Regions from separate parts of the Mesorhizobium sp. M0909 genome, predicted to be linked through region 3. Evidence: predicted binding sites of a transcription regulator. Region 3 holds the regulator's gene; each other region holds the start of a gene.
What was found. Region 3 encodes LexA, which represses DNA repair genes until DNA is damaged. Its sites were predicted from a motif close to TGTTCNNNNTGTGTTCNG; they were not measured.
Positions count from the first base shown of each region.

Region 1: NKH83_RS08070 (YifB family Mg chelatase-like AAA ATPase) is a predicted target of LexA. The motif match lies at 3,951-3,968, and genes of this name have one in related genera.
Region 2: NKH83_RS20495 (single-stranded DNA-binding protein) is a predicted target of LexA. The motif match lies at 2,839-2,856, and genes of this name have one in related genera.
Region 4: NKH83_RS07280 (ImuA family protein) is a predicted target of LexA. The motif match lies at 5,570-5,587, and genes of this name have one in related genera.

Region 1 covers NZ_JAMYOA010000004.1:272,815-280,144, forward strand. Annotated here, with positions in the region: gene NKH83_RS08065 (malate synthase G) at 1-2,112, shown strand, start outside; gene NKH83_RS08070 (YifB family Mg chelatase-like AAA ATPase) at 2,326-3,858, opposite strand; gene gshB (glutathione synthase) at 4,021-4,962, opposite strand; gene NKH83_RS08080 (GtrA family protein) at 5,179-5,553, opposite strand; gene NKH83_RS08085 (glycosyltransferase) at 5,562-6,569, opposite strand; gene NKH83_RS08090 (GtrA family protein) at 6,698-7,330, shown strand, end outside.
Region 2 covers NZ_JAMYOA010000013.1:103,908-111,237, reverse strand. Annotated here, with positions in the region: gene NKH83_RS20515 (helix-turn-helix transcriptional regulator) at 1-344, opposite strand, end outside; gene NKH83_RS20510 (hypothetical protein) at 431-961, shown strand; gene NKH83_RS20505 (MarC family protein) at 1,036-1,665, shown strand; gene NKH83_RS20500 (OsmC family protein) at 1,674-2,099, opposite strand; gene NKH83_RS20495 (single-stranded DNA-binding protein) at 2,223-2,735, opposite strand; gene NKH83_RS20490 (cupin domain-containing protein) at 2,947-3,336, shown strand; gene NKH83_RS20485 (ArsR/SmtB family transcription factor) at 3,418-3,732, shown strand; gene NKH83_RS20480 (SRPBCC family protein) at 3,729-4,253, shown strand; gene NKH83_RS20475 (ATP-dependent Clp protease proteolytic subunit) at 4,279-4,884, shown strand; gene NKH83_RS20470 (hypothetical protein) at 4,990-5,286, shown strand; gene uvrA (excinuclease ABC subunit UvrA) at 5,991-7,330, shown strand, end outside.
Region 3 covers NZ_JAMYOA010000012.1:423-7,752, reverse strand. Annotated here, with positions in the region: gene kynU (kynureninase) at 1-91, opposite strand, end outside; gene lexA (transcriptional repressor LexA) at 533-1,267, shown strand; gene NKH83_RS19025 (ComEC/Rec2 family competence protein) at 1,261-3,726, opposite strand; gene gltX (glutamate--tRNA ligase) at 3,823-5,244, shown strand; gene gltA (citrate synthase) at 5,424-6,752, shown strand; partial or broken gene NKH83_RS19010 (lipid-A-disaccharide synthase) at 6,837-7,330, opposite strand, start outside.
Region 4 covers NZ_JAMYOA010000004.1:110,083-117,412, reverse strand. Annotated here, with positions in the region: gene NKH83_RS07290 (error-prone DNA polymerase) at 1-3,071, opposite strand, end outside; gene NKH83_RS07285 (DUF6504 family protein) at 3,068-4,546, opposite strand; gene NKH83_RS07280 (ImuA family protein) at 4,488-5,546, opposite strand; gene NKH83_RS07275 (metallopeptidase family protein) at 5,732-6,154, shown strand; gene NKH83_RS07270 (DUF1737 domain-containing protein) at 6,346-6,552, opposite strand; gene NKH83_RS07265 (HpcH/HpaI aldolase/citrate lyase family protein) at 6,581-7,330, opposite strand, start outside.

The DNA.
Region 1 (7,330 bases), on a different contig from region 3:
AACGAGGCGCTGCCGGGCACCGGCATCGAGGCAGAGGCATTCTGGAACGGTTTTTCGGCCATCGTCCATGATCTCTCGCCAAAAAATCGGGCGCTGCTCGAAAAGCGCGATGCCATGCAGGACAAGCTCGACCGCTGGTACCGCGACAATGGCGCGCCCGTCGACATGGAGGCCTACAAGACGTTCCTCCGCGAGATCGGCTATCTCTTGCCCGATGGGCCGGCCTTCAGCGTGACCACCGAAAATGTCGACCCGGAAATCGCTTCGGTCCCCGGGCCGCAGCTGGTGGTGCCGGTGATGAACGCGCGTTATGCGCTGAATGCCGCCAATGCGCGCTGGGGTTCGCTGTACGATGCGCTCTACGGCACCGATGCCATTCCAGAAGCAGACGGTGCCGAGCGAGGCAACAAATTCAATCCGGCGCGCGGCGCCAAAGTCGTCGCCTGGGTGAAAAGCTTCTTCGACGAGGCGGTGCCGCTCACCACAGGCAAATGGGTCGGCGTCAACGGGCTTTCGGTCGCCAACGGCATGTTGCGGCTGGGCGAGGGTGCCGGCGCCACCACGCTTGCCGACCTCAAGCAGTTTGCCGGCTATCGCGGCGATGCCGCCAATCCCGAAGCCGTCCTGCTGGTCAAGAATGGCCTGCACATCGAAATCGTTGTCGACCACAACAACCAGATCGGCCGCACCGATCCGGCCGGCATTGCCGATGTCGTGCTGGAATCGGCGCTGACCACCATCCAGGACTGCGAGGATTCGGTCGCCGCGGTGGACGCGCAGGACAAGGTGCTGGTCTACCGCAACTGGCTCGGCCTGATGAAGGGCGACTTGGCCGAGGAGATCACCAAGGCCGGCAAGAGCTTTGTCCGCAGGCTCAACCCCGATCGCGCCTATACCGCGCCCGATGGCGGCACGCTGACCTTGCCCGGGCGCTCGCTGATGCTGGTCAGGAATGTCGGCCACCTCATGACCAATCCGGCGATATCGGACCGCGACGGCAACGAGGTGCCGGAAGGCATCATGGATGCGGCGCTGACGGCGCTGATCGCGCTGCACGACATCGGCCCGAACGGGCGCCGCGCCAACTCTCGCGCGGGCTCAATGTACATCGTAAAACCCAAGATGCACGGGCCGGAGGAAGTTGCCTTCGCCGTCGAGATCTTCGACCGCGTCGAAGCGCTGCTCGGCATGGCCAAGAACACCATCAAGATGGGCATCATGGACGAGGAGCGGCGCACCACGGTCAACCTCAAGGAGGCGATCCGTGCCGCCAGGGACCGCGTCGTCTTCATCAACACCGGCTTCCTCGACCGCACCGGCGACGAGATCCACACCTCAATGGAAGCCGGCCCGATGGTCCGCAAGGGCCACATGAAACAGGCCGCCTGGATTGCCGCCTACGAAGCCTGGAACGTCGATACCGGCCTCGAATGCGGGCTGGCCGGCCGCGCCCAGATCGGTAAGGGCATGTGGGCGATGCCCGACCTGATGGCGGCAATGCTGGCCGAGAAAATCGGGCACCCCAAGGCCGGCGCCAACACCGCCTGGGTGCCGTCGCCGACGGCGGCAACCCTGCATGCCACGCACTACCACAAGGTCGATGTCCACGCCGTGCAGCAGGCTCTGAAGAGCCGGCCCAAGGCCAGGCTCGACGACATCCTGTCGGTGCCCGTGGCTAGGCTGCCGAACTGGTCTCAGGAAGACATTCAGAAGGAGCTCGACAACAACGCGCAAGGCATTCTGGGCTATGTCGTGCGCTGGATCGACCAGGGCGTCGGCTGCTCGAAAGTACCAGATATAAACGACGTCGGCCTGATGGAGGACCGCGCCACGCTGCGCATCTCCTCTCAGCACATCGCCAACTGGCTGCATCACCGCGTCTGCACGCCCGAGCAGGTCATGGAGACGATGAAGCGCATGGCGGCTATCGTCGACCGCCAGAATGAAGGCGATCCGCTCTACCGGCCGATGGCACCGGATTTCGACAAGTCCATCGCGTTTCTTGCTGCCTGTGACCTGGTCTTCAAGGGCCGCGTCCAGCCCAATGGCTACACCGAGCCAGTGCTGCACGCGCGGAGGTTGGAATTGAAGGCGAAAGGGCAGGAGCGATAGTCGCCAGCGTCCCCCTCCCCCTCGAGGGGAGGGTGGCCCGAAGGGCCGGGAGGGGTCCTGGGTGCAGTGCGCTGACGCCCATGCCTCGGGAAGAGCACGGCAACGCTCCGCACGCGGATCGGTTTCGAAATACAGCAAGGCCGAGGGTCCCACCACTGACCCCACCCGGCCGCTTCGCGGCCACCCTCCCCTCAAGGGGGAGGGGAGCGTCCCTCACGCCGCTTGTGCCATCCGCTCCGAGCTCATGCGGTAGGAAATCGCCTCGGCCAGATGGATGCGGCCGACCGTCTCGCTGGCCTCGAGATCGGCCAGTGTCCGCGCCACCTTCAAGACGCGGTGGTAGGCTCGTGCGGAAAAGCCGAGCTTTTCGCTGGCATCCCTCAGCAGCGACAGGCCGGCGGCATCCGGCATGGCGATCTCCTCGATGACTGACGGCGAGCAATGCGCGTTGGTGGTGGCGGAGGTCGCGCCGAGCCGTTCGAAACGCTCACGCTGGATCGTACGGGCGCGGGCGACGCGTAGTGCCACGGCTGCGCTCTTCTCCGCCCGGTCCGGCCGGATCAGATCGCTGGCCGAGACCGCCGGCACCTCGATCCTGAGATCGATGCGATCGAGCAGCGGGCCGGAAATGCGTGCCTGGTAGTCGGTGCGGCAGCGGTCGCCGCGCAGGCAGCGATAGCCCGGCTCGCCGGCCATGCCGCAGCGGCACGGGTTCATCGCCGCGACCAGCTGGATGCGTGCCGGATAAGTGACGCGATGATTGGCGCGCGCGATCATGCAGTCGCCGGTCTCCAGCGGCTGGCGCAGCGCATCGAGCGCCTGCGGCGAGAATTCGGGAAACTCGTCGAGGAACAGCACGCCGTGATGGGCGAGCGAGGCCTCGCCCGGCCGCACGCGCAACCCGCCACCGACCATCGCCGCCATCGAGGCCGAATGATGTGGCGCGCGGAACGGCCGCCGGTCGGTGAGTTTTCCTTCCCCGAGCTCGCCGGCCACCGAGGCGATCATCGAGACTTCGAGCAATTCCCTGGGTGCCAGCGGCGGCAGGATCGACGGCAGCCGCTGCGCCAGCATCGACTTTCCCGACCCCGGCGGCCCGACCATCAAAAGATTGTGGCCGCCGGCGGCCGCCACCTCCAGCGCCCGCTTGGCGGTCTCCTGGCCCTTGATGTCGGCAAGGTCGGGCAGGTCGCGCGCCGCGGCATGGATGCCGGCTTCCGGCCGTGACAGAACCTGCGTGCCGCGAAAATGATTGGCGATGGCAATCAGGCTGCGCGGCGCCAATATGTCGAAATCCTTGCCGGCCCAGGCCGCTTCCGGCCCGCAGGCGAACGGGCAGATCAGACCCTTGCCTTCGGCATTGGCGCCGATTGCCGCCGGCAGCGCGCCGGCCACCGCGGCAATGGTTCCGTCGAGCGACAATTCGCCAAGCACGACATAGCCGGCGAGCATGTCGCCCGGAATGGCGCCGAGCGCCGCCATCAGCCCGAGCGCGATCGGCAAATCGTAGTGGCTGCCCTCCTTCGGCAGGTCGGCGGGTGCCAGATTGACGGTGACCTTCTTCGACGGCATCGACAGGCCGGATGCATGAAGTGCTGCCTGCACCCGCTCGCGGCTTTCGGCTACAGCCTTGTCGGCCAGCCCGACGATGTGCATGTTGACCTTGCCCGGCGCGATCATCACCTGCACGTCGACCGGCACGGCCTCGATGCCTTGGAAAGCAACCGTGCGAACCCGCGCCACCATGTCTTCACCCCGGATGCGGCTTTTGCCCCAAGCCTTTGCGATCATGCCGCGAACGGCGTCACCGGAGACAACCACAGATTTCCGGCGAAGGCAAGAACATTTGGGGAACGGCTGAACGCAACGGCTGCGATGGTTTGCAACGCGGCCGCTCGCGAAGCGAGGCTAGCTGCGCTTCTCCTCCACCGCATTCCAGAACAGGCTGGCGATGTCGGCGCCGCCGAAGCGCTGCACTTCGCGTATGCCGGTCGGTGAGGTCACGTTGATCTCGGTCATGTAGTCGCCAATGACGTCGATGCCGACAAGGATGAAGCCGCGCTCCTTCAGCGAGGGGCCGATGCGGGCGCAGATCTCGCGTTCGCGTTCCGTCAGCTCGGTTTTTTCGGCGCGGCCGCCGACATGCATGTTGGAGCGCGAATCGTGCTCGGCCGGCACGCGGTTGATGGCGCCGACAGGCTCGCCGTCGATCAGGATGATGCGCTTGTCGCCAGCCCGCACCTCCTTGAGGTAGCGCTGCACGATGTAGGGTTCGCGGAACATCTGGCCGAACATTTCGAGCAGCGAGGCGAGGTTGCGATCGGCCTCATGCAGGTGGAAGATGCCGGCGCCGCCATTGCCGTAGAGCGGCTTGACGATGATGTCGCCGAACTCCTTGCGGAAGGCGGCGACCTCGAGCGGATCCTTGGTGATCAGCGTATCCGGCATCAGGTCGGGAAATTCGGTGACGAAGATCTTTTCCGGGCTGTTGCGCACCCAGGCCGGGTCGTTGACCACCAGCGTCTTCGGATGGATGCGCTCGAGGATATGCGTGGTGGTGATGTAGTTCATGTCGAAGGGCGGATCCTGCCGCAAAAGGATGACGTCCATCTCCGATAGGTCGGTGCGGACTTCTTCGCCTAGCGAATAATGATTGCCCTTCTCGTCGCGGACCTGCATCGCCTCGATACGGGCAAACACCTTGCCATCGCGCAGCGACAGCCGGTTGGGCGTGTAGTGGAACAGCTGGTGCCCGCGCCGCTGCGCTTCCAGCGACAGCGCAAACGACGTGTCGCCGGCAATCGACACGGTGGAGATATGGTCCATCTGGACGGCGACTTTCAGGGGCATGGCAGCTCTCCGGCGCACTTGGGGCGATCCACTTGGATGCACAAAGTACGCTCCAACACTTTGAATCCATGCATCGTGTTTTCCGAAAATCGATTCCGATTTTTCGGGCCGATGCACCGACGAGAGCGATATAAGGAAATCGGCGGCCTCTGCCAATCGGCCAAGGTCATGATGAGGCTGCGCTTCGCTTGGCGCAGACCCCAATGCGATGTGCCTTCAGCGGTCGAAGACCAGCTTGGAATAGCCGAGGAAGGACAGCGCCATGGCAACCAGTGAGGCGACCGCAAGGGCGGCGAGCGGCGGCACCATCGGCAGCGCGAACAGCATGGCGCAATAGACGAGATAATTGACGAGGCTGGTGGCAATGCCGACGCCGCCATAGCGTGCGCTCTCTTGCGCGACGCCGCGGCTGGAAGGCGAGAAGGTCAAATGGCGGTTGATCAGCCAGGTGACGGACAGGGCAAAACCGATCGAGATGATGCGAGCCGCGAAGGGTCCGAGCGGCGCTATCGCCAACACCAGCCAAAGCGCCGCCGCGTCGGCGACGAAGCCGATGCCGCCGGCGACAATGAAGCGGGCGAGGCGTCCCATTTAGGGCTCTAAGCCGCCCGCGGGGTCTTGCGCGGTCCGGTCTTCAGAGTCGCGAGCGCACTTGCGCGTTCGCGTTCGATGCGGCCGGAAGGCATCGACAGATAGAAGATGCGCTTCTGCTCGGCCCGGCCGCGCGACACCGAATCGAGGATTACCCCGGTCACCGCCGCCAGCATCGACAGCAGCAGCAGCCCGACCGACAGCACCCACGTCGGCATGCGCGGCACCAGCCCGGTTTCGGCGAACTCGATCAGCACCGGCGCCATCAGAAACAGGCTTGATGCCAGGAAGAACACCGAAAAAGCGCCGAAGAAACGCAGCGGCTGCGTCTCCTTCATCAGCATGGCGAACATCCACAGGATCTTCGCGCCGTCGCGAAAGGTCGATAGCTTCGACGAGGAGCCTTCCGGCCGTCGGCCATAGTCGAGCCCGATCTCGCTGACCGGCAGTTTGAGTTGCGAGGCGTGCACCGACATTTCGGTCTCGATCTCGAAGCCGCTGGAAACCGCGGGAAAGCTCTTGACGAAGCGCCGAGTGAAGGCGCGGTAGCCGGAGAAGATATCGGTGAAGTCGGAACCGAACAGCCGCTTGTAGAGGCTGTTGAAGATGCGGTTGCCGAAGGCATGACCGGTCCTGCCGCCATCGTCGGTGACGCCGCGCCTGGTGCCCACCACCATGTCGGAGCGCTCGGTCAGCAGCGTGTTGATCAGTTGCGGCGCGTCCTCCGGCGTATAGGTGCCGTCGCCGTCGGCCATCAGGTAGATGTCGGCCTCGATGTCGGCGAACATGCGGCGCACGACATTGCCTTTGCCCTGGCGCGGCTCGCGCACCACGATGGCGCCGGCGGCGCGGGCTCGGAGCGCCGTCAGGTCGCGCGAATTGTTGTCGTAGACATAGATCGCGGCGGCAGGCAGCGTTTCGCGAAAGCGCCGCACCACTTCGCCGATCGTCAGCTCCTCATTGTAGCAGGGCAGCAGCACGGCGATGCTCGGCTCATGGCGCACGTCTTGTGGCATTTTCGTCTCCGGATGCCCCGTGAGGCCCCTGACCGCGCAAACGCCGGCCTCGCTCGGGCGGCTTTACTATTTATTGAAGCTGTTAAGGCTAGGTTTAAGCCGCCCCGTATTCCTCCAAAGGTCCTGATATGAGCACAGCCGACGATGGCGCCTCCATTTGGAGGTCCGATATCGCGCTGGCGCTGCTTGCCACGGTGCTGGCACTTGCCGTCAATGCCTTTGCCGGCTTCCCGGCACTGACCAATGCCGGCGGCGACAACGACAATCTGCTGCGCCTCGTCGAAGTTCGCGACATGCTCGCCGGCCAAAGCTGGTTCGATCTCCACCAGTACAGGATGGGCCTGGAAGGCGGCTTCGTCATGCATTGGTCGCGGCTGGTCGATGCGCCGATCGCCGCCATCATCATCGCCGTATCGGCCCTGACCGGCAGCGCGGCGCTTGCCGAGAATGTCGCGCAAGTGCTGTGGCCGGCGCTGCTCTTCTGCCTGACCGTATTTTTCACCGCCCGCGCCGCACGCAGCTTTGCCGGTCACGGCGCTGTGCTGCCGGCTGTCGTCGTCGGCGCCGCCGCACTGCATTTCCTCGGCATTTTTTCGCCTGGCGCGCTCGATCACCACAATATCCAGCTGATGCTGAGCATGGCCAGCCTGAGCTTGTTGCTTGAAGCGCCATTGCGCAAGGCGGCGGCATTGCTCTCCGGCCTATGCGCCGGGCTGATGCTGGCCATCGGTATGGAAACCGCGCCATACGTTGCCACCATC
Region 2 (7,330 bases), on a different contig from region 3:
GGCAGGTGCGGCGTGCTGAAATCGAACGTCTTGGCGCCCGGCACGTCGGCGACGATCCGCTCCATGCAGGCCGGTCCGAAATGGAAGGAGAGGCAGCGGTCGCCGGCGCCATGCTCGTGCCCGCACTCGTAGCATGTGCCGGGATTGCCGAGCAGGAGCGCGCCCGGCGCCAGCATCGCCGTGCCCTGGCGGGCACGATAGCGGAAGGTGCCGCTGGTTACGGCAGCAACGCAGAAATCCCGATGCTCCTCCTCGAATGGCCTGTCAGCGGCGCTGGCGGTGCAGATGACATCCGACACCTGCCAGCCTCGGCCCGACGCCAGCCTATGCGCGCTCGTCGTCATCGCCCAAACATAGCAATTTTTCCCAAGCGCAGAACCCCTGCCGGCCTCTATGCTTGTCGGTCTCCTGACAAGATGAGAGCGAAGCCATGTCCAATTCCTTTGCCAAGGCCCTGCACAGCGATGGGCCCACACCGGCCCTTGCCGAGAAACTGAACCTTTACGGCCGCTTCGTCGGCGCCTGGACGTTCGACGCCACGCGCCATCTCGAAGACGGTCAGGTGCTGACCGGGCGCGGCGAGGTGCATTTCGGCTGGGTGCTTGAAGGCCGCGCGATCCAGGACGTATGGATCCTGCCAGCTCGTGACGCTGGTTCCTCCCCTTCGCTCGGCAAATGGACCTTCTATGGCACGACGTTGCGCGTCTATGACCCAGGCGTCGACGCCTGGCACATCTTCTGGAGCGACCCGCGCAACCAGTATTACAGCCGCCAGCTGGGCCGCGTCGAAGGCGACACGATCGTCCAATTAGGCGCAGACGGCACCGGCCCTTCGGTACGCTGGAGCTTTTCCCGGATCACCGGAGATTCCTTCCGCTGGCTGGGCGAGCGTTCGTATGACGACGGCGCCACCTGGCGTCTCGAAGTCGAGTTTCTGGCGCGCCGCACCGCCAGCCCCTGATCCGCACGGTTTCCACTGGCTTCGCTTTGCTCTACCAATCCCGCTAACCGGCGTTGCCGGCGGGGAGGGTCAGCATGCCGAGCTTCGACAGCCTGTTCAACGCCTTCGTCACCATACTGGTGACGATCGATCCGCCCGGCCTCGCGCCGCTCTTCCTTGCCGTGACCCGCGGCATGAACCGCGAGGAGCGCAACCAGGTCTCCGTGCGCGCCTCGATCATCGCTTTCCTGGTGATGGCATTGTTCGCAATCGCCGGCGCGTCGATCCTGTCGGTCTTCGGCATCACCCTGCCGGCCTTCCGCGTCGCCGGCGGCTTTCTGCTGTTCTTCATCGCCTTCGAAATGGTGTTCGAGCGCCGGCAGGACCGTAAGGAGAAGATCGGCGACGTCGCCATCACCAGGGACATGATCCACAACATCGCCGCCTTTCCGCTGGCGATCCCGCTGATTGCGGGTCCCGGCGCGATTTCGGCGACCGTCCTGCTCTCAAGCTCGTTTCAGGGTTTTGGCGCGCAGACAGCCCTTGTCGGCATCATCGCCATCTGCCTCGTCATCACCTACCTGGTGTTCGTGCTGTCAGAGCGCATCGACCGTATTCTCGGCCAAACCGGCCGTTCGATCCTGACACGGCTGCTCGGCGTCATCCTGGCGGCGCTCGCCATACAGTTCGTCGCCGACGGCATCAAGGCGCTGATGGCGACCTAGGAACTGCCCTACTTCGCTGTCGTTTCAATGACTTCGAAGTCATGGGTAATCTCGGCAGTCTTGGCCATCATTGCCGAGGCCGAGCAGTATTTCTCGATCGAAAGCCCGATCGCCCGCTTCACCTTGTCGTGTGACAGCGCCCGGCCCTTGACGACAAAATGCATGTGAATGCGGGTGAACACCCTGGGATCGGCTTCTGCACGGTCGGCATCGAGTTCGACCACGCAATCTTCGACCGCCTCGCGCCCCTTTTCGAGGATATGGACCACGTCATAGGCCGAGCAGCCTCCGGTGCCGATCAGCACCAGTTCCATTGGGCTCGGCCCCGGCGTCTTGCCCTCCGGCCCGAACGCCGTGCCTAGCACCAGCTTGTGCCCACTGGCGGACTCGCCAACAAAAGTGCGCTCCTCCACCCATTTGACCCTTGCTTTCACTTGATACGTCCTTTCACCGCTCAAACGCATAACGTCCCGAAAATCCAAGACCGATTTTCGGGACGCCATTTCGTGGCCAAGGTGCTGGCGCTTTTCGCCGCAAGGGCAGTCCGCCCCGAGAAATCAGAACGGGATTTCGTCGTCCAGCTCGCGCGATGAACCGCCGCCGCCGCCCTTGTTGGCGCCACCGCGATTGAAACTTTCGCCCGGGCCTGACTGGCCGAAATCGGAACCGCGGCTCGCACCACCACCGGCATAGTTGCCGACCTGGCCGCCGCCCTCGCCCCGTGCGTCGAGCATCTGCAGCTCGCCGCGGAATTTCTGCAACACAACCTCAGTCGTATAGCGGTCATTGCCGGTCTGGTCCTGCCATTTGCGCGTCTGCAGCTGGCCCTCGACATAGACCTTCATGCCTTTCTTCAGATACTGCTCGGCCACCTTGGCGATCTGGTCGTTGAAAATCACGACATTGTGCCACTCGGTCTTTTCCTTGCGCTCTCCAGATGTTTTGTCGCGCCAGCTTTCCGACGTCGCGATGCGGATATTGACGACCGGGTCACCCGAATTCAGGCGGCGGATTTCAGGGTCCGCACCGAGGTTGCCCACCAGAATGACCTTGTTGACGCTACCCGCCATGATACTTCTCCGCGCTCATCCGAAACCAGATTTTCTGTCGCTGCACCTTACAGACTATGGATAATCCCTGCCTGCTGTGGCTGCCTTTTCCCACAAGGTTTTTTGTTCTCTTTTCGTTCTAGGTTAAAGGTCCTGCACTGTCAATAGATGTCAGTAACAGGTAGTGTCTTGGCGTCGAACTTCCACGAACCCGGAGATCGAGGCGAACTCAATGAAGATGGTCGAGCATGACGATCAGCCGCAAGAAGAATGGCGGACGGGAGTAAAGACCCGCATGCATGTCTCGGCCTGCAACGGCGCAACTCAACTTTGCATATTTGAACAATGGGTCGAACCTGCGGTTGGCGCCCCGACACATTGGCACCCGGTCGAGGAAGTGCTTACCGTCATCGCCGGCAGGGCCGAGATGTGGATCGATGACGAGCATCTCGTCTTGACTGCCGGACAGTCGCTTGTTGTTGCCGCGCACAGGCAACATGGCTTCCGAAACGTCGGCTCCGAACTGCTTCATATTCATGCCGTGCTCGCGTCACCAGTTTTTGAGGCAACGTTTAACGGATCTCCAGACATGGTGAGACGCTGGCTTCCGACGCGTTTGTAAAATCTCGCTCGTCGCAAAAAACACTGCCTGTCTTAAAAACGCGACTTGCCAAACCGATAAGTATCGACTTATGCTTTTGGAATGATCGAAGCAGAGATTTTTCGGGCACTGGCCGATCCAACGCGTCGCGCCGTCTATGAGCGGCTCGCCGACGGCGAGATGACGGTATCGGAACTCCGTAATGGCATGCCGGTTTCGCAGCCGGCGGTATCGCAGCATCTCGCGGTGCTGCGAGGTGCCGGCCTCGTGGTCGAACGCCGGGCCGGCCGCAATGCCTATTATCGCGCCGATCCGAACGGGCTTGCGCCGCTGCTCGGCTGGATCGAACGCTACCGCGCGTTCTGGCCAGAGCGCATCGAAAGGCTCAAGACGGTTTTGAAGGACATGGACCAATGACCAGCCGAGGCAAAGAACGCGCGGAAATGGCGGCAGACAAGATCGAGTTCGAGTGCGAGTTGGCCGAGCCGCCGGAAAAAGTGTGGCGGGCGCTGACAGTGCCGGACCTGCTCGCGGCCTGGATGATGCCAAACGACATTGAACCAAAGGTCGGCAACCGCTTTGCCTTTAAAGCGCCGGCTGCGCCGATCGAGTGCGAAATCCTCGACGCGGATCCCGGACGGCTGCTGCGCTATTCCTGGCGGGAGCGGCCGGCGCCCGGCGATACGCAGGTGCCGCCCGACAGCCCGGTGGGCAGCCCAATGAACGATAGCCCAGTGGACAGCATCGTCACCTTTACGCTCGACCGCACCGTTTCCGGCGGCACGCATCTGCGCATCGTCCATGATGGTTTTGCTCGGGCAGCAGTGCCGGAGATCGCGATCGCAGGCGCCGGTTGCCGACTTTCGTTTGAAGCGCGCACTCCCAAGTACAAGCAGAACGCCGCAAACACCCCGCGCCTCTTTATGCGCGCGGCCTGAACGACGACAGTCAAAGGAGATAACGATGAGCGGCCTTGCCAATTTGGTGCCGATGGTGATCGAGCAGTCGAGCCGCGGCGAACGTGCCTTCGACATATTTTCGCGGCTGCTGCGCGAGCGCATCGTCTTCATCAACGGGCCGATCGACGACGGCACCTCGGCGCTGGTCTGCGCCCAGCTTCTGTCGCTGGAATCCGACAATCCCGACAAGGAGGTCTCGCTCTACATCAACTCGCCGGGTGGCGTGGTGACCAGCGGTTTCGCCATCTACGATACGATGCAGTATATCAGCTGCCCGGTCTCCACCGTTTGTATGGGCTTCGCCGCCTCGATGGCCTCGTTTCTCCTGATGGCGGGCACGCCAGGGCGGCGTATCGCGCTACCCAACACCAGCATCGTGCTGCATCAGCCTCTCGGCGGTTTCCAGGGCCAAGCCTCCGATATCCAGCGCCATGCCGAGGGCATCCTTCGCACCAAGCGGCGCATGACCGATCTCTACGCCCACCATTGCGGCCGCACCTACGAAGAAGTGGAACGCACGCTCGACCGCGACTTTTTCATGACCGCCCAGGAGGCCAAGGATTGGGGACTCGTCGACCATGTTTTCGACACTCGCAAGCAGGCCGCATGAACGAGCCGGGCCGGCGGACGCAACCGAGGCGGTTGAGCGCCCGCAATTTCAGCGCCATCGATCTGGTCTTGCCGCCATCACGGCACTATGCACTATAGTGCGGCGATGACCGCCAGCCGTTCATCCAGCCTGTTGTGCCTTGCTATCGCTACTGTGGCCGGCACGAACATGCTGGTGGACATGGCATTTGCCCAAGATAATTCGACGTCTTCGCAAAAGGGCGCCCTGCCCGGCGTGACCAGCGACTATCGCATCGCCGAGCCAGGGCCGCAGCCTGAGCCCGACGACGCGGTTCCAAGCAGCGGCAACGGCACGTTCAAGATCGGCGATACCGACGTTCGGATTTCCGGCAGCATAACCATCGATGTCGCTACCGGCGGAATCAGGCCCCCCAGCCGGTAAGTTCGCCTGGTATGCCCGACAAATGTGCGCTTCAAACGAACAGCCCCGTCATTGCTTGTGCAATTGACGGGGCTTCTTGGATCTAAAATCCAAATCGCCGGGAGTGTACTGCCGGCTTTTTATTTCGGATGCTTCGCGGCGTTCAGCCGACGATCCGACTAGCAGTCTCTGATTGTTGTGGGGATCGGCAGGTCAACGTTGGCAGGTAGCGCAAACGCCTGGCCTAGCCACTTATACCTGCCGCGGCTCCAGCGACACGTGGAGCCTCAAGGAACTGTCCGGTGGAGTCATGCCTCTGCTCTCCTTCTGTTCGTTGCGACTGTCGTCGAAGCGCTCATCGCATAACCCGCGGCGTCTCGCAGGCTAGCCCCAGGCCGCGAGGCCATCGAAAGACGGCCGGCTTCGTTGACGTTTGGAGTCTGCCCCCGTGACAGATGGACGTCAACCTTGAATGGCCGATTACCGAAAAATGTGATCGCGAGACGCTTTGTGAACCCCGGGTGAACCCAGCCGCACGGGCAGCTTTTGTCAGGAGCGTGTTCGGCCTTTGTTCTTTCCGCTTGCCCGTTCGCGCGAAAGGCGGTTAAACGCTTTGGTCGAGAGTTGTGGCGTCTCTCGAAAAGGCGGCGAAATTACCTACATAGGGGATGGTCGGGAAAACCCGCCCATCCCACGAATTCCAGATTCTGAGGCGGCGACCGGCGATGGCCGACCATAAATATCTCTCCATTCGCGGGGCACGCGAACACAATCTGAAGAATGTCGATCTCGACCTGCCGCGTGACAGCCTGATCGTCATGACCGGGCTGTCGGGGTCAGGCAAGTCGTCGCTTGCCTTCGACACGATCTATGCCGAGGGCCAGCGCCGCTATGTCGAGAGCCTTTCGGCCTATGCACGACAATTCCTCGAAATGATGCAGAAGCCGGACGTCGACCAGATCGACGGCCTGTCGCCAGCCATCTCCATCGAGCAGAAGACTACCTCGAAGAACCCACGTTCGACTGTCGGCACCGTCACCGAGGTCTACGATTATATGCGGCTTTTGTTCGCCCGCGTCGGTGTACCCTATTCGCCGGCCACCGGCCTGCCGATCGAGAGCCAGACGGTCTCGCAGATGGTCGACCGGGTGCTTGCAGTCGAGGAAGGCACCCGGCTGTTCATCCTGGCGCCGATAGTGCGCGGCCGCAAAGGCGAGTACCGCAAGGAACTGCTGGAGCTGCAGAAGAAGGGTTTTCAGCGCGTCAAAGTCGATGGCGTCTTCTACGAGATCGCCGACGTGCCGGCGCTGGACAAGAAGTACAAGCACGACATCGACGTCGTCGTCGACCGCATCGTCGTGCGCGGCGATCTGGCGACACGGCTCGCCGATTCCATCGAGACCGCGCTGAAGCTTGCCGACGGACTGGCGGTAGCGGAATTTGCCGACAGGCCGCTCGACGCCAGCCAGACCGGCGAGGATTCGGTCAATAAATCGAAGAACGAGACGCATGAACGCATGCTGTTCTCGGAAAAGTTCGCCTGCCCGGTATCCGGCTTCACCATTCCCGAGATCGAGCCCAGGCTGTTCTCCTTCAACAATCCGTTCGGCGCCTGCCCGACCTGCGATGGGCTCGGCAGCCAACGCGCCATCGATGCCAGCCTGGTCGTGCCCGACGAGAATGTCTCGCTGCGCGCCGGCGCCGTCAGCCCTTGGGCGAAATCGACGTCGCCCTATTATGCGCAAACGCTGGAAGCGCTGGGCGTTGCCTACGGCTTCAAGCTTGGCGACAAGTTCAAGGATCTGAGCGAAGAGGCAAAGCAAGCCATCCTGCACGGCACCGGCGAGCGCGAAATCACCTTCCACTACGATGACGGCCTGCGCTCCTACAAGACGACCAAGACCTTCGAGGGCGTCATCCCCAACCTCGAGCGCCGCTGGAAGGAAACCGAATCCGCCTGGATGCGCGAGGAGATCGAGCGCTTCATGTCGGCCACGCCGTGCCCGGCCTGCCGCGGCTATCGGCTGAAGCCCGAGGCGCTCGCGGTCAAGATCGCCGGCAAGCA
Region 3 (7,330 bases):
CTTGCGGCAGCACAAAGCGGTCACGTATCGCGCCCAGCGGATCCGCGGCATCCATCGCCTTTACGGCCACGAGATCGGGAATTCCCGTCATGATTTGCCTGCTCCCCCAAAATCCAACGCAACGCCGGACACGCATCAACTGTTCTTCCATTACCGGGTAGCGCGTAGCAAGGCTCCACCGGCGAGAAGCAGCAGGCGGTGGAAACCGGGACTTAACCCCGAGGTTGGCGCTTTGAGTTCGTTTCGTTCACGGTGCATTGACCAAACCGCACATTCGATAGGGGTTCACTTCCGTGCCCTTTGCCGGCGGACGGCCGATGCCAATGCGCCCTTCCGGGACGCCAGAAGGGCGCAAACGAAAGCAGAATCAAGGCGATGAGGCTCGCGGCGGCGAAAATACGGTACGCCGGTAGGGGACGTCGTTTGTTTCCCGAGCCTTAACGTATTCATTAAACTTTAAACAGTTGCGGAACACAACTGGAACAGATAGTGTCTGTTCTGGGTTTGTTTTCTGATTCTGTTGGGGGTCGCTATGCTGACACGCAAACAACACGAACTGCTTATGTTCATCCACGAAAGGTTGAAGGAAAGCGGTATCCCACCTTCCTTCGACGAGATGAAGGAAGCGCTCGACCTGGCTTCCAAATCCGGAATCCACCGACTGATTACGGCGCTGGAGGAGCGCGGCTTCATTCGCCGTTTGCCCAACCGGGCCCGTGCGCTGGAGGTACTACGCCTGCCTGACTCGATCGCCCCCGGCCTCAATGCGGCACGCAAGTTCTCGCCGAGTGTCATCCAGGGCAGTCTTGGGCAAGGTGCCCCTCGGCAGGGCAAGCCGACATCGTCGCGCGTCCCTGCAGCCGGCAATGACGATGATGTCGTCGCCGCCGTTTCGATCCCGGTAATGGGCCGCATCGCCGCTGGTGTGCCGATCGATGCTATCCAGCACCAGACGCATTCGATTTCGGTGCCGCCGGATATGATCATGGGCGGCGAGCATTATGCGCTCGAGGTCAAAGGCGATTCGATGATCGAGGCTGGCATTTTCGACGGCGACACGGTGATCATCCGCAACGCCGATACGGCGAGCCCCGGTGAGATCGTGGTGGCCTTGGTCGACGAGGAGGAAGCGACGCTGAAGCGGTTCCGCCGCAAGGGCGCCTCGATCGCCCTGGAGGCCGCCAATCCGGCCTACGAGACGCGCATCTTCGGACCAGACAGGGTCAAGGTGCAGGGCAAGCTCGTTGGGCTGATCCGCCGCTACTGAGTTGCGCCCTTGGTGCCGGCTTTTGGATTGTCGGCCCTGCGGTATGGCGGCAGGCCGCGCGCCGCGCGTGAAAATTTCCGCTGCACGTGCCAGGGCCGGTATGATTTTTCGACGGCGAAGCGGATTTCGGCGCGTGTTGCCGCTTGTGGATCGAAATAGACGGCCGCACTTCCCGCGCGCGCCAGTTGCCGTTTGGTGACGACGAGGACCAGCCGGTCGTAGTAGCAGGGATTATGGGCGGTGGCGTCGTCGATGACGATCAAGCTGGCGAAGGCGCAGGCTGGCCGTGCGGTATCGCGGTCCTTGGCTTGCGCAATGATCGCGCCGGATGGATGCCTGGCGAGGCAGAGACCGTCCGTGCAAATGAACGGCATGCCCGGCGGTAGGTCGGCCGGATCGGCAATGTCGAATTGCGGATCGTTCTTTCCAGGTGTTTCCGGCGCGACGATAGCCTCTGATGTGAGCGCGCGTTTCCAGTTGTCGATGGTGAACTCATTCGGGCGTGCCCGGTTGACCGCGAGCTCACCGCTGCCGATCGGCAGCGCGACCAGCCGTGCGTCCTCCGAGATCAATACGTCGGGTACGCGCGTCTGCGTTGTCGTTAGCAAGCCAGCGAGCGCAAAAGGAATTGCCGCGAGCCGCAACCAGGTCGTCGCCATGCTGGCAATGACGAGGGCGATCGTCACCAAAAGGACAGATCTCAGCGAAATCAGTCCGACCGCATCGATCGGCGAGCGCTCGGAGATCCACCCGGACAGGGCGATCATCGCCGTCAGCCCGTTGCCCATCACGTAGAGGAAAGGCCCATCCGCGCCGAACGGCATCGCCAGCGCGCTGAGCACGGCAAAGGGCATGACGACCAGTGAGACGATAGGCATGATGGCCAGATTGGCGAACAGGCTGAGCGGCGCTACGCGCTGGAAATGCCATATGGCGAAAAGCGCCGTGGCGCTCCCTGCAATGATCGAGGTCATCGCCAGGCCGCCCATGCCCAGCAGGACCTTTCGAGTGGCCAAGCGTAGCGGCGATCGCCGGGGCGGCGGCGTGGTGGCCCTGCCGGTGCGGTAATCGGACCAGCCGGCATAGGCGCCGACAAGGGCCGCCGTCGCGGCGAAGGACATCTGGAAGCTCGGACCGACCACCTCGTGCGGCGACACTACGATGACCGCGATGGCCGAGATCGCCAGATTGCGCATGGTGAGCGCGGCCCGGTCGAACAGCACGGCGATGAGCATCACCGCCAGCATGATGAAGCTGCGTTCGGCCGCCACCACAATGCCGGAAAAGACGAGGTACGCCGCAATCGAAAAAAGCGCGGCGGCGGCGGCATATTTTTTGACCGGCCGTCGCGATGAGAAGTCGGGAAACAGCGCAAAGGCACCGCGCAGCAGCGCCATGATGGTGCCGGCGACCAACGCCATATGCAGCCCCGAGATGGAGATGATGTGGTAGATGCCTGTACGCCGCATCGCTTCGTTGATCTCCTCGGGAATGCCGGCGCGCACGCCAACGATCAGCGCAGCAGCAATCTCGCCCTCGGCGCCGCCGATGCGGCTGCGGATATGGTCGGCGATGGATTCGCGCGCGTCTTCGATCGCGGAAGAAAGCCGCGCGGCAAGCGGCATGCTGCCCGACGCCACGACTTTCGGATTCCCGAGAAAGAAGCCGCTGCCGCCGATGCCCGCGAAATAGCTGTCGAAGGAGAAATCATAGCTGTCGGGCCGCACCGGGCCGGTCGGCGGCAGCAACCGCACATAGCCGGCGATCTCGGAACCAGCGGCCAGCTCAGCCGGTATCTTCATCGCCGAAATGCGGACCCGTTCCGGCATGTAGCGCAGCGTCGGCCTGGCGGTTGAGATCACATCGATCGTCAGCCTGATGCGGCCGCTAGCCATGGGTTCGTACGATACGACGCGACCCGTCAGCCGCGTCGAGATTTCAGAACCGAGCACATGCGTCCCGACACGCCAGGTCTCGAACTTGGCGGCAAGCACGCCAAGCGCGCAGAGCAGCGCCACCATGAAGCACAGGCGGGTTCTGGGCCATGACCGCGACATGACGGCACAAAGGGCCGCGAGGAGCACGATTGCGATCGGCTGCGGAAAGGCTGGCTCCGCCGACAGCGCGAAATATACGACCACCCCGCATGCGAGGAACACCGGCACCAGCAGGAAGGCGACGCCACGGTCGAGTTCCAGGCCGGCTGCCGAGGTTACGCTGTTGCGGATGCGGGACGGTGACGGGAGGCGGAAACGCCGGCGTAGGCGCACGATGGGCTCGGACGCAGGCACCGGAACCGTTGCTAGGTCGCTGGCCGGCAGCGACGGAGCATCGAAGCGCGGAGCGGGCAGCAATGCCGGTGCCGGCAGGACAGGCAGGGGAGCGGCGAACAGCAAGCGTTCGCTGACGCCGCTGCCAGCGTCCTCGCCCTCGCCCGCACCACGGCCTCGCACAGCCATCGGGTCTGCCCCTTGCGCCCTCGACCTCCTATGCTACATGAACGCGCAACGCGCGAAAGTCCGCAAACCCACTTCCTTGGCCCGCCTGAGAGTTCCATGCCCGATAAGGTCGTCACCCGTTTTGCCCCCTCGCCCACCGGTTATCTGCATATTGGCGGCGCGCGCACGGCGCTGTTCAACTGGCTGTATGCCAAGCACACAGGCGGCACGATGCTGCTGCGCATCGAAGACACCGACCGCGAGCGCTCCACCGATGCGGCAACCGCGGCCATTCTCGACGGGCTTTCCTGGCTTGGCCTGACATGGGACGGCGAGCCGGTGTCGCAGTTCGAGCGTGCGCCGCGCCATCGCGAGGTGGCCGAGGAGCTCGTTCGCATGGGCAAGGCCTATTATTGTTATGCGACGCCTGCCGAGCTGGAAGCAATGCGCGAGAGCGCACGGGCCAAGGGGCTGCCTCCCCGCTATGACGGACGCTGGCGCGACCGCGACCCGTCGGAGGCGCCGCCCGGCGCCAAGGGGGCGATCCGCATCAAGGCGCCGACAGACGGCGAGACGGTGGTGCATGACCGCGTCCAGGGCGACGTGCGTTTTCCCAACAAGGATCTCGACGATTTCATTATTCTGCGCTCGGATGGCAATCCGACCTACATGCATGCCGTCGTCGTCGACGATCACGACATGGGCATCACCCACATCATCCGCGGCGACGATCATTTGACCAACGCCGCACGCCAGACCGTAATCTACCAGGCCATGGGCTGGGAGGTGCCGTCGATGTCGCATATCCCGCTGATCCACGGTGCCGACGGCGCCAAGCTGTCGAAGCGGCACGGTGCGCTTGGCGTCGAGGCCTATCGCGCCATGGGCTACCTGCCGGAGGCGCTGCTCAACTATCTGGCGAGGCTTGGCTGGAGCCACGGCGACGATGAGATCATGTCGATTGCCGACATGATCGCATGGTTCGACATTGGCGATGTCAACAAGGGCGCCGCCCGTTTCGACTTCGCCAAACTCGAGGCGCTCAACGGCGTGCATATGCGCCGGATGAACGACGCGGCGCTGCTCGACATCTTCATCGCCACTCTGCCCTATCTCGAAGGCGGCCCGGCAATCGCCGCCCGCCTCGACGACAGACGCAAGGCGCAACTGCTTGCCGCTTTGCCCGGCCTGAAGGAGCGCGCCAAGACGCTGGTCGAACTTGTTGAAGGGGCTGCATTCCTGTTCGTCGAGCGGCCGCTGCCGGTCGACGAGAAGGCGGCGGCGCTGCTCAGCGGTGAGGCGCGCGCGATCCTGCGGGGCGCTCATGCGGCACTGGCCACGGTTTCGGACTGGTCTGCCGCCTCGGCTGAAGCCGCGATCCGCGACTACGCGCAGGCCGGCGGCCATAAACTCGGCGCTGTGGCCCAACCTTTGCGCGCCGCGCTCACCGGCAAAAGTACCTCGCCAGGTGTCTTTGATGTGCTTGCCGTGCTGGGCCGCGAGGAAAGCCTGGCGCGGATCGCTGATCAAATCGATTAGCGAACTGGCCCAAGAAGATTGGCATTGAAAGGTGTGTTTCGCAGTGCAACATTGGGCCTTGGCCTAATCTGGCGCGCAGATACAATTGCGGGCGCAAATGTGCATATTCCGATGCTTTTGACGTGTTGGGTTCAGATATTTTGCCTTTGCCGGCCTGAGGAAACAAAAAGGAGTTTGCTATGACCGAACCTGCGACGAAAATGGAATTTGGCGGCAAAACCCAGGCATCGACGGCAAAGCTGGAGCTCGGCGGCAAAACCCATGAATTCAAGATCCGAAGTGGTTCGGTAGGACCTGACGTCATCGACATCGGTTCGCTCTACAACACCGCCGGCGTCTTTACCTACGATCCCGGCTTTACGTCGACGGCGAGCTGCGAATCGGAAATCACCTTCATCGATGGCGATGCCGGCATTCTTTTGCACCGCGGCTACCCGATCGACCAATTGGCCGAGCACGGCGACTTCCTCGAAGTCTGCTATCTCTTGCTCTATGGTGAACTGCCGACCAAGGCGCAGAAGGACGATTTCGACTACCGGGTGACGCGCCACACCATGGTGCATGAGCAGATGTCGCGCTTTTTCACCGGCTTCCGCCGTGATGCGCATCCGATGGCGGTGATGTGCGGCGTGGTCGGCGCGCTGTCGGCCTTCTATCACGATTCCACCGACATCTCGGATCCTTATCAACGCATGGTCGCCTCAATGCGGCTGATCGCCAAGATGCCGACAATCGCGGCGATGGCGTACAAATACCACATCGGCCAGCCGTTCATTTATCCGAAGAACGAGCTGAATTTCGCAGCCAACTTCCTGCATATGTGCTTCGCCGTGCCTTGCGAGGAATACAAGATCAATCCGGTGCTGGCGCGCGCGATGGAGCGCATCTTTATCCTGCACGCCGATCACGAACAGAACGCCTCGACTTCGACCGTCCGCCTGGCCGGCTCGTCGGGCGCCAATCCCTTTGCCTGTATCGCTGCCGGCATCGCCTGCCTGTGGGGTCCCGCACATGGCGGCGCCAACGAGGCAGCGCTGAACATGCTGGGCGAGATCGGCCATGTCGATCACATCCCGGAATTCATTGCGCGCGCCAAGGATAAGAACGATCCGTTCCGATTGATGGGCTTTGGCCACCGCGTTTACAAGAACTACGATCCGCGTGCCAAGATCATGCAGAAAACGGCGCACGAAGTCCTGGGCGAGCTCGGCATCAAGGACGATCCGCTGCTCGACATCGCCATGGAGTTGGAAAAGATCGCGCTGACCGATTCCTATTTCATCGAGAAGAAGCTCTACCCCAACGTCGATTTTTATTCCGGCATCACCCTTAAGGCGCTGGGCTTCCCCACCACCATGTTCACCGTACTGTTCGCGGTCGCCCGCACCGTCGGCTGGATCGCGCAGTGGAAGGAGATGATCGAGGATCCGCATCAGAAGATCGGTCGCCCACGCCAGCTCTATACTGGCGCGCCGGAACGGGATTACGTGCCGATCGCGAAGCGGTGAAGATAGCGAGTAGCGAGTAGCGAGTAGTAGCTGAAGCAGCTTGGCCGTTACCGCCAGCACCATTTCCTACTCACTATTCACTATTCACCACTTCCTCACCATATCCATCACCACCCCCGCAGCAATCTCGCCTGACGGCGTGGCGGTTGCCATACGCCTGGCAATGTCGGCAAAACCGTGCTTCTGCCAGGTGCGGTAGGCGGTATCGGAGAACAGCGCTTCCAGTTGCCGCGCCAGATAATGCGGCCGCACATATTGATTGTAGTGTTCCGGCACAACCGGCCGGTCGGCAATGAGATTGGGCAAAGCTGCGCTCCATACTTTGATCAGCGGCTGCGCCATGCGCATGACCGGATCGAGCCGGTAGCAGGAGATCATCGGCACACCTGCCAGTGCAAGTTCCAGCGATACCGTCCCCGACGCGATCAACGCCGCATCCGCCTTGCCGAAGGCCTGCCATTTGCGTTCGGCATCAAGGATGATCTCCGGCTTCTCATCCCAGCTCGCAACCGAGGTCCTGACCAGGTCGGCGACGTGCGGGACCGTCGGCAACAGCAGGCGCAAGCGGTGCCCGCGCG
Region 4 (7,330 bases), on a different contig from region 3:
ACGATGGGGCGGAAGCGGTTGAAGGTTCTTTCCCAGAAAATGATATTGGCGACCGCATTCTCGTCTTCCAGCGTCAGGAAAATCGCCTTGCCATTGCCCGGCCGCTGCCGCACCAGCACGAGGCCGGCGACCGAAACGCGGCGGCCGTCCCGCACCTGGCCGAGCCGCGCATTGGGCGTGACGCCGGACCGATCCAGCCTTTGACGCAGGAAGGCGACCGGGTGCGCCTTCAGCGACAGGCCGAGCGAGCGGTAGTCGTGGACGACGTGCTCGCCGAGCGGCATTGTCGGGAGCCGGGTTTCAGGCTCGAGATCGCGCAAGCGGATCGCCGGCTGATCGAACAGCGGCAGCTTTTCGGCGGCACTCTTGCCGTCGAGCGCGCGGACCGCCCATAGAGCGTCGCGGCGGTTCAATCCAAGCGAGCGGAAAGCGTCGGCCTGTGCCAGTTTTTCGATCTCGTCGACGTTGAGGCCCGAGCGCAGCCAGACATCGCGCACGGATGCGTAGCCGTCGCCGCGTCGCAGCACAAAGGTCTCCATGCGCTCCTTCGACAGGCCCTTGACCTGGCGAAAACCAAGCCGGACGGCATGGCTGGTCCGGATGACGCCGCGCATCTGGGCATGGCGGCCAAGGATACGATCCGGATCGAAAGGCGATTTCTCCAAGGCGCAATCCCAGCCGGAAAAATTGACGTCGACGTCGCGGATCTCGACGCCGTGGTCATGCGCGTCGCGGACGAGCTGAGCCGGCTGGTAAAACCCCATCGGCTGGGAATTCAGGATCGCGGCACAGAACACGTCGGGATAGAAGGTCTTGAACCAGCAGGAGGCATAGACCAGCAGGGCGAAGGAGGCGGCGTGGCTTTCGGGAAAGCCGTATTCGCCAAAGCCTTCGATCTGTTTGAAGCAGCGCTCGGCGAAGTCTTTTTCGTAGCCCTTGGCGACCATGCCGTCGACCATTCTCTTGCGGTAATTGCCGATCGTGCCGGTGCGCTTGAACGTCGCCATGGCGCGGCGCAGTTCATCGGCCTCGCCCGGCCTGAAGCCGCCGGCGACGATGGCGATCTTCATCGCCTGCTCCTGGAACAACGGCACGCCCAGCGTCCTGCCGAGGATTTTTTCCAGTTCCGGCTTGGGGTATTCGGGTTTTTCCTTGCCTTGCCGGCGGCGCAGATAGGGATGGACCATGTCGCCCTGGATCGGGCCGGGCCGCACGATCGCCACCTCGATGACGAGATCGTAAAAGTTTTTCGGCCGCAGCCGCGGCAGCATCGACATCTGCGCGCGGGATTCGATCTGGAAGACGCCGATCGTGTCGGCGCGGCAGATCATGTCGTAGACACGCTTGTCCTCGGCAGGCAGAGTGGCCAGCACATAGGGTTGGCCGTACTCGTCCCGCGCCTCCGGATAATGATCCCGGAGCAGGGTGAAGGCGCGCTGCAGGCAGGTCAGCATGCCGAGCGCCAGCACGTCCACTTTAAGGATTTTCACCGCGTCGAGGTCGTCCTTGTCCCACTCGACCATCTTGCGCTCGTCCATCGCCGTCTTGACGATGGGCACGATCTCGTCGAGCCGGTCCCTGGTGATGACAAAACCGCCGACATGCTGCGACAAATGACGGGGAAAGCCCATGATCTCGTTGGCGCATTCGATCACGTGCCTTGTCGATGGATCGGTCTGATCGAGGCCGCCGGCTTTTGTCTCCTTTTCGCCGAGTTCCGAGGTCGACCAGCCCCAGATCGAACTGGACAGCGCGCTGCGGACGTCGTCCGACAGGCCCATCGCCTTGGCCACTTCGCGCATCGCCGAGCGGCCCCGGTAGCTGACGACGGCAGCGGCCAGCGCGGTGCGCTTGGTACTGTATTTGGAATAGATGTACTGGATGACCTCCTCGCGCTTTTCATGCTCGAAATCGACGTCGATGTCGGGCGGTTCGTTTCTTTCCTCGGAAATGAAGCGCTCGAAAAGCGTGTCGATCTTGTCCGGGCCAACTTCGGTGATGCCGATGCAGAAGCAGACGATCGAGTTGGCGGCGGAGCCGCGCCCTTGGCAGAGAATGTTCTGGCTGCGGGCGAATTTGACGATGTCGTGGACAGTCAGGAAATAGCGCGCGTAGTTCAGGCGCTCGATCAGGGCGAGCTCCTCCTCGATGCGTTGCGTCACAAAAGCGGGCACGCCCGAGGGGTAGCGGATGGCGGCCCCCTCCTTGGCCAGCCTTTCCAGCTCGGCCTGCGGCCCGAGGCCCGATTCCGTCGGCTCGTCGGGATAGTTGTATTGCAGGTCACTGAGCGAGAAGGTCAGCTCGCTGGCAAAACGCAGCGTTTCCGCCAGCGCTTGCGGATGCCTGCGGAAAAGCCGTGCCATCTCCAGCGGCGGCTTTAAGTGGCGCTCGGCATTGGCCGCCAGCTCCAGCCCCACCTCGGCGACGGGCACATTGAGGCGGATCGCCGTCAGCACGTCCTGCAGCGGGCGCCGTTCCGACGTATGGTAGAGAACGTCGTTGGTGGCCATCAGCGGGATGCCGGCCAGCTCGGCCATCGCCGCCGCCTGCTCGATACGGAAGCGGTCGTTACCGCGGTAATCCGGCGAAACCGCCAGCCTCAGGTTTTCGCCGAAGCGATCCCTGAGCCGGCTAATCAGTGCGAGGCCAGCTTCCGCGTCCGCCGACAGATCCGGCAGTATGGCCAGCGACAGGAGATCGCCCCATTCGAGAAGATCGCTCTGTTTGAGAAGCGTTGCGCCCTTTTCGTTCTCGTCGCGCAGATTGGCCTGTGTCAGCATGCGGCAGAGATGCCCCCAGCCCTTGCGGTCCTGCGGGTAGGCGAGGATGTCCGGCGTGCCGTCGCAAAAAACCAGGCGGCAGCCGGGATGATAGGAAACACCCTCCACCTTGGCCTGCTGCCAGGCGCGTACCACGCCCGCCACCGTATTTCGGTCGGCGAGACCGATCGCCGAAAACCCGAGGAATTTTGCCGCGACCACCAGCTCCTCCGGTTTCGAGGCACCGCGCAGGAACGAGAAGTTCGACTGGATGCCGAATTCGGCATAGGGGATGGCCGTCAGCGCATTCATGCGAAGATCCCATGCATGTACCAGCGCGGCGGGACTTGAGAGGCGCCGTAAAGGCCCTGGCGATAGAGCCAGTAACGGCGGCCGTCGGCATCCTCGATGCGGAAATAATCCCGGGTCGGGGCATCTTCTCGTCCCGCCGCCTCTCGCCACCATTCCGGCGCGATGCGCTCCGGCCCTTCGGCGCGCGCGACCCGGTAGAGCGCGCGCCGCCAGCGGAAGTTCAAAGGCGGGCCTTCCGGCATTTCGGTGGCTGGCACTTCGATCGGCTCGGGCGAACGGAAAAGCCGGATCGGTCGCTCAGGCTGGAAGACGGTCGTGGGAGCGTCCTTCGCCTTGTCCGGCTGCTTCGGCGGCGAGCTTCTCTGCGGCGCCTCCGTGAAGGGAAGGGTGGCAACGGCGCGCTCCGGCAAATGGCTCTCGACGGCAACCGGCTTCAAGACCGCGCCTTCGCCGAGCCGGGCGCGAATGCGGTCGGCAAAAAGCGCGATATCGGCACCGTCGTCGCTCGTCTCGCCGGCAAGGTCTGCCTGCTGCATGTCGAAGGCGGCGGCGGTCAGCACCGAAAGGCGCACGAGATCGAAGCCATAGCCGGCGTCGATATCCCGTTCGAGCGCGGCAAGCCTTTCGTGGAACAATTTCTGGATCAGCCGCGGCTCGCGCAGAGGCCGCGAGGTGCCGACGGCGATGCGGCTGACGCCGCCATCGACGCGGAAAAGCAGCAGCGCCAGCCGCCTTGCGCCCTCGCCGCGACGCTCGAGATCGCTCTTCAAGGTGGCCGCCAGCATGCCGGTCAGCCGCTCGATGTCCTCGGTCAACATGATCGGCTCGGCAAGATGACGCTCGACCGAAAGCGGTGCCACCGGCAGGCGCGGCGACACGGCTTCGTCGAGGCGGCCGAGCGCCTGGTCGAGGCGCAAGAGCAGCGATGCGCCGAAGCGGCGGGCCAGCGGCGCGCGCGGTGCTGCCATGACGGCGCCCGCCGTGCGCAGGCCGACGCTTTCGAGGCTGGCGCGGACCTCCGGGTCGATGCGCAGCGCCGCCAGCGGCATGGGCGCGAGAAGCGCTTCCTCCTCGCCATCGGGCACGATGCGGTCGCCGGCAAACCGCGCCGCCGCCCAGGCAGCACCAGGTGTGGCGGCAAGCCCGGCGCGGACATCGAAGCCCTGATGGAAAAAACGCGACAGGATATCGTCCAGCATCGAGCGTTCGCCGCCGAAAAGATGCGTGCAGCCGGTGACATCGAGATAGAGGCCGTCGGTCCCGTCGAGCGCCACCAGCGGGGTATAGCGGTCGCACCAGTCGGCGAGGCCTTCGAGCAGGCGCCGGTCGGCCTCCGGATCGGCCTCCGCGATGTCGATCGAGGGATGCATGGCGCATGCGTCGGCTATGCCCATGCCGCGTTTCAGATTAAGCGCCTCAGCCCGTTCGTCGAGGGCGGCGATGCGCTGGGCGTTCCCTTGGCGATGGCTGATCACCAGCGGCAGGTGATCCGACGGCCGGGAACGCCAGGACCGCCCCAGACGCTGCCGCAGGATCCTCTCGGCGGCGAGATGCGGAAACCACAGGGACAGGATTCTTTGGCCGTTCTGGGGCCGATTCCTGAGACCTTCCTTGCTCGCCCCGTCTTTCTTCGAATATGCGTTCATCGGGGTTCCACTCCAGTGTGAATTGTCCGGGCAAGGCCGTGCGGCTCTTGCCGATGCTGACGGTGAAGGCGGGCCGGCCGATCGAGCCGGCGAGCGGCCCGGCGATTGTCTGGCGCGCTGCCGCCGGTGCCGCCGACAGGATGAGGCGGACGGGCGCTGCCGTCGGTTCGGGCTCGCCGGCCTGGCGCAGCAGGAACAGCGGCCGGCCGGCACTCTGCGCCCGGGCGTGCAGCCGCCGCGTCGCGGTGAGATCCAGCCGCTGCGGGCTGCCGCGGATTTCGAGGATGACAGCGGCCAGCGCCGTCATCCGGGCAGCCTCCTCGGCGACCCACAGCGCATCGAGCAGCCTTGGCGCCTCGGAAAACAGCAATTGCTCCGGCTCGATGCCGAAAAAGGCGTGAAGCCCCCTGGCGTAAGGGAAGCCGGCCTCGCGGAAAACCTCGGATGTGCCGATCCACAGCACCGGCAGTCGCGGGCCCTGGCTGAGGATCAGGCTGACGAGCGCGAGCACAAAGCCGGCGACGGCCCCGGCATCGCGCGTCGCGGCGCCATGAAACTCGCTCAGCGCCGACTTCGGCAGGCCACCGCTCAGCGCAGCATCGAGGCGTTCCGCGCCGGTGGACAAAAACGCATCCTGCGAAGCCACGGCGAGGCCGCGCCGGACAATAGTTAGATTTCGAGGCAATGTCAGAGTCTGGGGGCTGACATCCGCATCAACGGGGGCTGCGCCGGCCGACGCCTCCAGACGCTCGGACAGCGTTCCCTCGATCTTCGCGATCTGGCGGCGCAGGGCAAAAACAGTCTCCCGCGCCACGGCGCTTGTCGCCATGACGGTCAGCTTCCACTCACAATTGTTCCTGTTATGTTCTTATAGATTCCAGAGGCCGGCCAAAGAGTCAAGCGGAGTCATGGGGAATTTATTCCTCTAGTGGGGGGCGTGGCACGGTCACCCCAGCCTGGCCATTTGCCGAGTCCGGCCCGAAAGCCTATATGCCGGGATCAAAGGGACAAAGCATGGCTCGCATCTACCAAACACGCATCTGGCACGACCAGCTTTCGCCAACGATGGAGGAAATCGACCTCCTGGCGCTGGAGGCCTATGCCCATCTGCCGGAGGACTTTCGCAAGTTGACCGGCGAGATCGTCATTCAGATCGCCGAATTCCCGACCGACGAGATCATGGACGACCTTTCGTTGGAAACTCCCTTCGACCTGCTCGGCCTGTTCGAGGGGCGCGGCATCGCCGAGCGCTGGAATCCGCAGACCGGCGAGGGCCCGAACCGCATCACGCTCTATCGTCGCGCCATCCTTGACTACTGGGCCGAGAACGAGGAAACGCTGGGCGACATCGTCACCCATGTGCTGATCCACGAGATCGGCCACCATTTCGGCCTGTCGGACGACGATATGGAGAAGATCGAAGAGGCAGCGGAGTAGGATGTGCTGATATTCAGGTGATGCCGGCCTGCGAACGGCGGTTTCCTGCGCTTCCGGTGCTCACGTACCCAAAAGTACGCTCCGCTCCGGTTCTCGGAAACCACCCAGTCTGGTCGCTTCGCGCCCGTCTTCGACTCCGGCGCGGCCTGACCTGAATCTCAACACACCCTGCTTCGGCGCTTTTGCAAAGCTTACCAATCGCTGAGCTTGGTGTCGGGGCCGTATTCCTGGCCCTCGATGTCCTTCACCACCGCCTGGCCGCAACGCATGGTCTTGGCTTCCTTGTCAAAGGCATAGGTCGGTGAGCCGAACAGGTGCCAGCCCTTGTTCAGCGCCGCCGTCACCTTGTGGCAGAAGCTGGCATCGTCCGGGCCGGACAGAAAGCGGTAGAGTTTCATTCTTCAATCCTGTTGTCAGTTACGATAATCATGCGCGAACAGCGGCGGCCTTCGCCAGTAGTTTTTCGGCCTGCGCCAGATGCAGCCGCTCGACCATTTTTCCGTTCAGCGCAATCACCGCCTTGCCGGCATTTTCGGCAAGCGCGAAGGCTTGCTTGATCGCGCGCGCCTCGGCCAATGCGTCAGGCGTCGGTGCAAAAGCGCGGTTCGCCGCCTCGATCTGGGCTGGATGGATCAGCGACTTGCCGTCAAAACCCATGGCGGCCGCTTCCGCGCACTCGCGCGCAAACCCGTCCATATCGCGAAAATCATTGAAGACGCCATCGAGCAGGTCGAGGCCGCCGGCACGCGCCGCGAGCACCATTTGCATCAGCCATGGCACGAGATAGCGCCGATCGGGCGTGGCGAGAATGCCGGTGTCCTTGACTAGGTCGTTCGTTCCGGCAACGAAACAAACCAGGCGCGAGGCAGGGTCGCGGCCGAGCTCGGCGATCGGCCCGATATTGAGCAGCGCCTTGGGCGTCTCGATCATCGCCCACAGCTTGACCTCGTCCGGCGCAAAATTATCGTCGAGCACGTCGCCGGCCTCGAGGATGTCGCGCGGCGTGTCGACCTTGGGCAGCAGGATGGCGCCGGGCATGCATTTTGCCGCGGCCAGCAGATCGTCGGCGCCCCATTCGCTCGACAGCGCATTGATGCGCACCATCATCTCGCAGCTCCGGTTGGAACGGCCGGCGAAAATCGCCGCCAGTTTCTCGCGCGCGGAAAGTTTATCGGC